One region of the Streptomyces sp. NPDC005925 genome, then DNA from elsewhere that is predicted to be linked to it. Evidence: predicted binding sites of a transcription regulator. Region 1 holds the regulator's gene; the other holds the start of a gene.
The links. The regulator HrcA, encoded in region 1, represses chaperone genes, less so after heat shock. The targets are predictions, from matches to a motif close to TTNGCACTCNGNNNNNCNGAGTGCNAA.
Positions count from the first base shown of each region.

Region 2: the regulator HrcA is predicted to act here: its motif matches at 2,114-2,140, upstream of groES (co-chaperone GroES).

Region 1 is NZ_JBEXVL010000002.1:110,280-114,692, reverse strand. Features, by position in the region: gene ABZ354_RS03255 (nitronate monooxygenase) at 1-451, opposite strand, end outside; gene dnaJ (molecular chaperone DnaJ) at 584-1,720, opposite strand; gene hrcA (heat-inducible transcriptional repressor HrcA) at 1,721-2,737, opposite strand; gene ABZ354_RS03240 (MBL fold metallo-hydrolase) at 2,911-3,636, shown strand; gene ABZ354_RS03235 (DUF3097 domain-containing protein) at 3,671-4,413, shown strand, end outside.
Region 2 is NZ_JBEXVL010000010.1:104,857-109,269, forward strand. Features, by position in the region: gene groL (chaperonin GroEL) at 1-1,541, opposite strand, end outside; gene groES (co-chaperone GroES) at 1,659-1,967, opposite strand; gene ABZ354_RS15015 (polysaccharide deacetylase family protein) at 2,196-3,077, opposite strand; gene ABZ354_RS15020 (methyltransferase domain-containing protein) at 3,168-4,340, shown strand; gene ABZ354_RS15025 (sigma-70 family RNA polymerase sigma factor) at 4,398-4,413, opposite strand, start outside.

The DNA of each region.
Region 1 (4,413 bases):
TCACCAGCGTGCGGGTGCCGACGCGGCGCAGGGCGTCCACGACGTCCCGCGCGGGACAGCCGAAGTGGAAGGAGACCACCGGCACCGGGTTCTCCAGCAGCACCGTGAGCTTGGCGTCGAAGCCGTCGTCGCGTCCGCTGTCCGGGTCGCCCAGCTCGGTCTCGTACCAGTCGGCCTCGGCGATGAGCCGGCGGGCGTAGAGGTCGACCGCGGCCCGGTCGGGCGTCTCGGGCTGCGGCATGAACACGTTGACGCCGAAGGGCCGGTCCGTCAGTCCCCGCAGTTGCTTGATCTCCTGGTACATGCCGTCGGGGGTCTTGTACCCGGCGGCGAGGAACCCGAGCCCGCCCGCCTCGGACACGGCGGCGGCGAGCCGCGGCACGGAGACGCCGCCCGCCATGGGCGCCTGCACGATCGGGTGAGGGAGAAGATCGGTCAGTGCGGAGGACATGACGGCATGGTGTCACGTCCTCCGAACAAGTCCGAATCGGCCCATGCACACCCCGGGACGGCGGAGCCGGGCCTTCCGGCCCTCGCGCCACCGCCCCGCCGGGCCCCCACGGGGGCGTTGCCGGCCGGTGCCTCAGCGGCCGTTGAACGCGTCCTTCAGCCGCGAGAACAGTCCCTGCTGGCCCGGCTGGAACTGCCCCTGGGGCCGCTCCTCGCCGCGCAGCTTGGACAGCTCGCGCAGTACGCGCTCCTGCTCCACGTCGAGCTTGGTCGGCGTCTGCACCTCGACGTGGACGATCAGGTCGCCCCGGCCGCCGCCGCGCAGATGCGTGATGCCCCGGCTGTGCAGCGGGATCGACTGCCCGGACTGGGTGCCCGGACGGATGTCGACCTCCTCCAGCCCGTCGAGGGTCTCCAGCGGCACCTTCGTACCGAGAGCCGCCGCCGTCATCGGGAGGGTGACCGTGCAGTGCAGGTCGTCACCGCGCCGCTGGAACTGCGAGTGGGGCAGTTCGTGGATCTCCACGTACAGGTCACCGGCGGGACCGCCGCCGGGCCCGACCTCACCTTCACCGGCGAGCTGGATGCGCGTGCCGTTGTCGACACCGGCGGGGATCTTCACGGTCAGGGTGCGGCGGGAGCGGACCCGGCCGTCGCCCGCGCACTCCGGGCAGGGCGTCGGGACGACCGTGCCGAAGCCCTGGCACTGCGGGCAGGGCCGTGACGTCATGACCTGCCCCAGGAAGGACCGGGTGACCTGGGAGACCTCGCCGCGGCCCCGGCACATGTCGCAGGTCTGCGCCGTGGTGCCCGGGGCGGCGCCCTCGCCGCTGCACGTGGTGCACACGACGGCCGTGTCGACCTGGATGTCCTTGGTCGTGCCGAACGCGGCCTCGTCGAGCTCGATCTCGATGCGGATCATCGCGTCCTGGCCGCGGCGGGTGCGCGAGCGCGGCCCGCGCTGCGACGCCGTGCCGAAGAACGCGTCCATGATGTCGGAGAAGTTCCCGAAGCCGCCGGCCCCGAAGCCGCCCGCGCCACCGCCCCCGGCCTGCGAGAGCGGATCACCGCCGAGGTCGTAGACCTGTTTCTTCTGCGGGTCCGACAACACCTCGTACGCGGCGTTGATCTCCTTGAACCGCTCTTGGGTCTTCGGGTCCGGATTGACGTCCGGGTGCAGCTCGCGAGCGAGCCGCCGGAAGGCCTTCTTGATCTCTTCCTGCGACGCGTCGCGACGCACGCCGAGAACGGCGTAGTAGTCCGTGGCCACTTACGACTCCGCCAGGATCTGTCCGACGTACCGTGCCACTGCGCGTACCGCTCCCATCGTTCCCGGGTAGTCCATGCGGGTCGGTCCGACCACGCCGAGCTTGGCAACCGCCTCGCCGCCCGAACCGTAGCCGACCGACACGACGGACGTGGAGTTGAGTCCTTCATGGGCGTTCTCGTGACCGATTCGCACGGTCACGCCCGGATCCTGGGCCTCGCCGAGCAGCTTCAGGAGCACCACCTGCTCCTCCAGCGCCTCCAGCACCGGCCGGATCATGAGGGGGAAGTCGTGCCCGAAGCGGGTCAGATTGGCGGTGCCGCCGATCATCAGCCGCTCCTCGTTCTCCTCGACCAGCGTCTCGAGGAGGGTGGACAGCACCGATGCGACCGTGCCGCGTTCCTCGGCCTCGAAGGCCTCCGGCAGGTCCTCCACCAGCGTCGGCACGTCCGTGAACCGACGGCCCGCGACCCGGCTGTTGAGCCGCGCCCGCAGATCCGCGAGCGCCATCTCGCCGAACGGCGCCGGGCAGTCCACGACCCGCTGCTCGACCCGCCCGGTGTCCGTGATCAGCACGAGCATGACCCGCGCCGGGGCGAGGGACAGCAGCTCCACGTGCCGCACGGTCGAACGGGTCAGCGACGGGTACTGCACGACGGCGACCTGCCGGGTGAGCTGCGCGAGCAGCCGCACCGTACGGGCCACGACGTCGTCCAGGTCGACGGCGCCCTCCAGGAAGTTCTGGATGGCGCGCCGCTCGGGCGGCGACATGGGCTTGACGCCCGCGAGCTTGTCCACGAAGAGCCGGTAGCCCTTGTCCGTGGGGATGCGCCCCGCGCTGGTGTGCGGCTGCGCGATGAAGCCCTCGTCCTCCAGGGCCGCCATGTCGTTGCGCACGGTGGCCGGGGAGACGCCGAGGTTGTGCCGCTCGGTGAGCGCCTTGGAGCCGACGGGCTCCTCGGTGCCGACGTAGTCCTGGACGATGGCGCGCAGCACCTGGAGCCTGCGTTCACTGAGCACCGCGCACACCTCCAGATGTCGTCCGCCGTCGTCCCTGGCACTCGGCATGTGCGAGTGCCAGACTTCCCCGGCCAAGTGTACGGCCGGGGGGTGCACCGGGGGCAAGGGCGGTCGCACTCCGTGCCGGAAGATCCCGCCGCGCCGGGGGACGACGTCAGGGCTAGCGTCGCCGTATGACGGTGACTTGGGAAGAGCTGGGATGGGAGCACGTGGCCGGCGGAGTGGGCCGGTGCCGGCTGCCGGGCTGGGACTGCACGGCCGGGCTCGTCGTCGGATCGGGCGCCGCGCTGCTGATCGACACCGGTGCGAGCCTCGCCGAGGGCGTCCGGCTGCGGGAGCAGGCGGAACGGCTCACCGGCCACCCTGTGACGCATGTCGCGCTGACCCACCCGCACTTCGACCACGTCTTCGGCACCCCGGCGTTCGCGGGGGCGGAGGTGTACGGCGCCGTCGGCATGGACGGCCTCTTCGCGCCGCGCGGCCGGGAGGAGCTGCGCGCGGACGCGGTGCGCAACGGGCTGGACAGGGCGGCCGCGGAAGAGGCCGCCGGGGCGCTCCTGCCGCCGCGCCACCTGGTCAGCGGCGAGTGGACCCTCGGTCTGGGCGACGGCCGGCAGGTCCTGCTGGCGAACGTGGGGCCGGGCCACACCGCCCACGACCTCGCCGTACTGGTGCCGGGCGACCGCGAGGTGGTGTTCTGCGGCGACCTCGTCGAGGAGTCCGGCGAACCTCAGGCCGGTCCGGACGCCGTACCGGCCCGGTGGCCCGCCGCCCTGGACCGGCTGCTCGGCCTGGGCGGCGAGGACGCGCTGTACGTGCCCGGCCACGGAGCGGTCGTGGGCGCGGCGTTCGTCCGGGCCCAGCGCGACGAGCTGGCGGCGCGATTCGGCGTGTCGTGACCGGGCGGGGGCGGCTTCTCCTATCGTCGTGCGAATGCGCCCTCCCGTCCCCCGCCACCGCCCGTCCGACGAAGGCCCCGTGGGCCCTCGTCCTCGCGTGTACTCCCCCGATCTGACCCCGCCCTGGAAGAAATCGAGGCCCGTCCAGGAGGTCCCTGCCGATCCCGGACTGGTCGTCGAGGAGCCCGGCACCGGCTTCTGCGGCGCGGTGATCCGCTGCGAGGCGGGCACGGTGACCCTGGAGGACCGGTTCGGCGCCCACCGGGTGTTCCCGCTGCAGCCGCGCGGTTTCCTGTTGGAGGGCCGGGTGGTGACCCTGGTGAAACCGGCCGGCGGACCCGTACGGCCCACCCGCACGGCGTCCGGCTCGGTGGCCGTGCCCGGCGCACGCGCGCGCGTGGCCCGCGCCGGGCGGATCTACGTCGAGGGGCGGCACGACGCCGAACTGGTCGAGAAGGTGTGGGGCGACGACCTGCGCCTCGAGGGCGTGGTCGTGGAGTACCTGGAGGGCGTGGACGACCTGCCGTCGATCGTCGCCGACTTCGCCCCCGGGCCCGGCGCACGCCTCGGTGTCCTGGTGGACCACCTGGTCCCGGGCTCGAAGGAGTGGCGCATCGCCCAGGCCGTGACCGGCGAAGACGCCCTGGTCGTGGGCCACCCGTACATCGACGTCTGGGAGGCGGTGAAGCCGTCGGCGCTCGGCATCACGGCCTGGCCCCGCGTCCCGCACGGCCAGGACTGGAAGACGGGCGTGTGCCGGGCGCTGGGATGGCCGGA
Region 2 (4,413 bases), on a different contig from region 1:
AGGAGGGAGGCGATGGAGGCGGCGTTCTCCAGGGCGGAGCGGGTGACCTTGACCGGGTCGATGACGCCGGCCTTGATCAGGTCGCCGTACTCGCCGGTCGCGGCGTTGAAGCCCTGGCCCTTGTCGAGCTCGGCGACCTTGGAGGTGATGACGTAGCCCTCCAGGCCGGCGTTCTCGGCGATCCAGCGCAGCGGCTCGACGGCGGCCTTGCGGACGACGGCGACACCGGTGGCCTCGTCGCCGGTCTTGCCGAGGCCGCCGTCCAGGACCTTCACGGCGTGGACGAGCGCGGAGCCACCACCGGAGACGATGCCCTCCTCGACCGCGGCGCGGGTCGCGGAGATGGCGTCCTCCAGACGGTGCTTGCGCTCCTTCAGCTCCACCTCGGTGGCGGCACCGACCTTGATCACGCACACGCCGCCGGCCAGCTTCGCGAGGCGCTCCTGGAGCTTCTCGCGGTCCCAGTCGGAGTCGGTGTTCTCGATCTCGGCCTTGATCTGGGCGACGCGGCCCTGCAGGTCGTCGGTCTTGCCGGAACCGTCGACGATCGTGGTGTCGTCCTTGGTCACGGTGACGCGGCGGGCGGAGCCGAGGACCTCGAGACCGACCTGGTCGATCTTGAGGCCGACCTCCTCGGAGATGACCGTGGCGCCGGTGAGGACGGCCATGTCCTGCAGCATCGCCTTGCGGCGGTCGCCGAAGCCGGGGGCCTTCACGGCGACGGCGTTGAAGGTGCCGCGGATCTTGTTCACGACCAGGGTCGACAGGGCCTCGCCCTCGACGTCCTCGGCGATGATCAGCAGCGGCTTGGAGGCGTTGGCCTGGATGACCTTCTCCAGCAGCGGCAGCATGTCCGCGATGGAGGCGATCTTGCCCTGGTGGATCAGGATGTACGGGTCGTCGAGGACGGCCTCCATACGCTCCTGGTCCGTCACGAAGTACGGCGACAGGTAGCCCTTGTCGAAGGCCATGCCCTCGGTGAAGTCCAGCTCGAGACCGAAGGTGTTGGACTCCTCGACGGTGATGACACCGTCCTTGCCGACCTTGTCCATGGCCTCGGCGATGAGCTCGCCGACCTGCTGGTCCTGGGCGGACAGCGCGGCCACGGCGGCGATGTCGGACTTCTCGTCGATGGGACGCGCGGTCGCGAGGAGGTCCTCGCACACGGCGGCGACGGCCGCGTCGATGCCCTTCTTCAGCAGCGCCGGGGAGGCGCCGGCGGCGACGTTCTTCAGGCCCTCGCGGACGAGCGCCTGGGCCAGCACGGTCGCGGTGGTCGTACCGTCACCCGCGATGTCGTTGGTCTTGGTCGCCACCTCCTTGACGAGCTGGGCGCCGAGGTTCTCGTACGGGTCGTCGAGCTCGACCTCGCGCGCGATGGTGACGCCGTCGTTGGTGATGGTCGGGGCGCCGAACTTCTTGTCGATGACGACGTTGCGGCCCTTGGGGCCGATCGTCACCTTCACCGTGTCGGCGAGCTTGTTGACGCCGCGCTCGAGGGCGCGACGGGCGTCCTCGTCGAACTTCAGGATCTTCGCCATGGGAGCGTGAGCCCTCTCGGAAATCTGGGTGAAAGTACTGCGCCCCGGGCGCCCGGCTTCTTAGGTCGCGGGGGCCAGGGGCGCAGTTCGAGCAAAGGTGCTGTGCGTCGAGGTGACTTACTTCTCGACGATCGCGAGCACGTCGCGGGCCGAGAGGACGAGGTACTCCTCGCCGTTGTACTTCACCTCGGTGCCGCCGTACTTGCTGTAGAGCACGACGTCGCCGACGGAGACGTCGAGCGGAAGACGGTTGCCTTCCTCGAAGCGGCCCGGGCCCACAGCCAGGACGACGCCCTCCTGGGGCTTCTCCTTGGCGGTGTCCGGGATGACCAGGCCAGAGGCCGTGGTCTGCTCGGCGTCGAGCGGCTGGACCACAATGCGGTCCTCGAGCGGCTTGATGGCAACCTTGGTGCTGGCGGTCGTCACGATCCGACCTCCCCCTTCGGAGATCTCACGGGGTTAACTGTCTGAGGTGGCGACCAGGTGGATCCGTCGTCGCGGGTGCCGGACCTGCCCGTCGCGTTGTTGGCACTCTCCTGTGGGGAGTGCCAGAGCCGAGACTATGACCGCGATTAGCACTCGGTCAAGCGGAGTGCCAATTGCGCGCGGCGCGGCGGAAGATTCCGCTCCTCGGCGGCCCCTCTTCAGGGGGCTTCAGCGGGTGGTTCCGGGCGGGGCGAGGTAGTCCTCGAGCCGGCCCACTCTCAGTCCCCGCTTCCCGATTTCCCCGAGGAGACGGACCGTGCGGGCCCGCAGGGTGAGGGCGGGGGCGTCCGCGGAGGGGAGCGAGACGATGTCGCCGGGGGCGAGACGCCGGGTGCCGCCGGTGAAGGTGAGCCCGCCGTCACCGCCCAGCATCGCCCGCCACAGGACGAACGCGTGGATGCCGCAGCCGGCCGCCACCCGGCGGGTCGTCGTGTCGTAGCGGCCGTACGGCGGGCGGAAGAGGTGGGGGCGGACGCCGAAGCGGGACCTGAGCTTGTGCTGCTGGCCGCAGATCTCCGCGCGCTGTCCGGCGTACGGCAGGCCGGGCAGGGCCGGGTGGTCGAGGGTGTGGTTCTGGATGCTCGCGCCGACCGCGCGCAGCCGGGCGAAGTGCGCGTAGCCCGGCCCGACGACGCTGTCCGTGAGGAACATGGTCACCGGCAGGCGGCGCTCGCGGACGAGGTCGATGAAGGCCGGGTCGCGTTCGGCGCCGTCGTCGTACGTCAGGAAGACCACCGGGTCGCGGGTGGGGACGCGGTCGAGCACCGGGGGGAGGGGGCGGGGCACGGCGGGGCGGGCGGGGGCGGGCGGGTGGTCCGAGGTGCGGTCGGAGCCGCGGCCCGGGGACTTCGTACCCGGGGCGTCCGGGCCGGCCGGGGCGTGCGGGGTGGGGGCGCAGGCCGTGAGCAGCAGGGCGGCCAGGGCGGCGGCGACGGTGCGTGGGCCGGTGCCGCTTCGGATGCGTGTGTCCCGTGTGTCCCGGGAGGCTGCGACGTCACGGAAGGCCGCGAGAAACGCCCGGCTCTTATCGTTTTGTCGTCCTGCCCGCATGGGGTGGGATCCTCCCAGGCGGCCGGCCGGAACCCGGCACGACACCGCCGACGCGGGCACGCCGTCCACCGACTGGCCCACAATGACCCGGTGAACGACCTCGCTCCCCTGCTGAGTCCCGAAGGCCGCGCCCTCCTGGAAGAGGTCCGCGGCACCGCCCCCGCCGAGGAACTCGCCGTCGCCACCCGGCTGCGCCGCGACCATCCGGCCGAGCTGGTGTCGGCGGCGCTCGGCCAGGCCCGGCTGCGGCAGCGGGCGGTGGCGAAGTTCGGGGCGGGGGACGCCGGGCGGATGTTCTTCACGCCGAACGGGGTGGAGCAGTCGACGCGGGCGAGCGTCGCGGCCCACCGGGCGCGCAGGTTCGCGGAGGTGGGGGTCGCCTCGGTCGCCGATCTGTGCTGCGGCATCGGCGGGGACGCGATCGCGATGGCGCGGGCCGGGATCCGCGTCCTCGCCGTGGACCGCGACCCGCTGACGGCGGCCGTGGCGCGGGCGAACGCCGAGGCGCTGGGGCTCGCGGAGCTGATCGAGGTGCGGGAGGCGGACGTCACGGACGTGGACACCGCCGGTTTCGACGCCGTCTTCGTCGACCCGGCGCGGCGCGGCGGCCGGGGCCGCGTCTTCGACCCCGAGGCGTACTCCCCGCCCCTGTCCTGGGCCGTACGGGCGGCCGGCACGGCACGGCACGCGGCCCTCAAGGTCGCCCCCGGCATCCCGCACGAGGCGGTGCCCGCGGCGGCCGAGGCCGAGTGGATCTCCGACGGCGGGGACGTGAAGGAGGCGGTGCTGTGGTTCGGCACCGAGCCGGGCGCCGTACGGGCCACCCTGCTGCCGGGGCCGCGCACCCTGCTCTCCCGCGGGCTGCCCGACCCCGCCGTCCGCCCCGTCGGCCGGTACCTCTACGAGCCCGACGGCGCCGTCGTCCGCTCCCACCTGGTCGCCGAGGTCGCCGAACAGCTCGACGGCGGCCTGCTCGACGCCACCATCGCGTACGTCACGTCGGACACGCTGCGGCCGAACCCGTACGCCACCGCCTACGAGATCACCGATCACCTGCCCTTCAACGTCAAGAAGCTGAAGGCGCTGCTGCGGGAGCGGCAGGTCGGGGTGCTGACCGTGAAGAAGCGCGGCTCGGCCGTCGAACCGGAGGAGCTGCGCCGCAAGGTCAAGCCGCAGGGCCCGCACGCGGCGACGGTGTTCCTGACCCGGGTGGCGGGCGCCCCGGCCATGCTCGTCGGGCGTCCGGCCGGCGCCCCCGGCTGAGCGGCACGGCCGGGCACCCGCGAAGTGCCCACTACGCCGCCCGCCGGCCCCCAGAGGTCAGGCCGACTCCGTC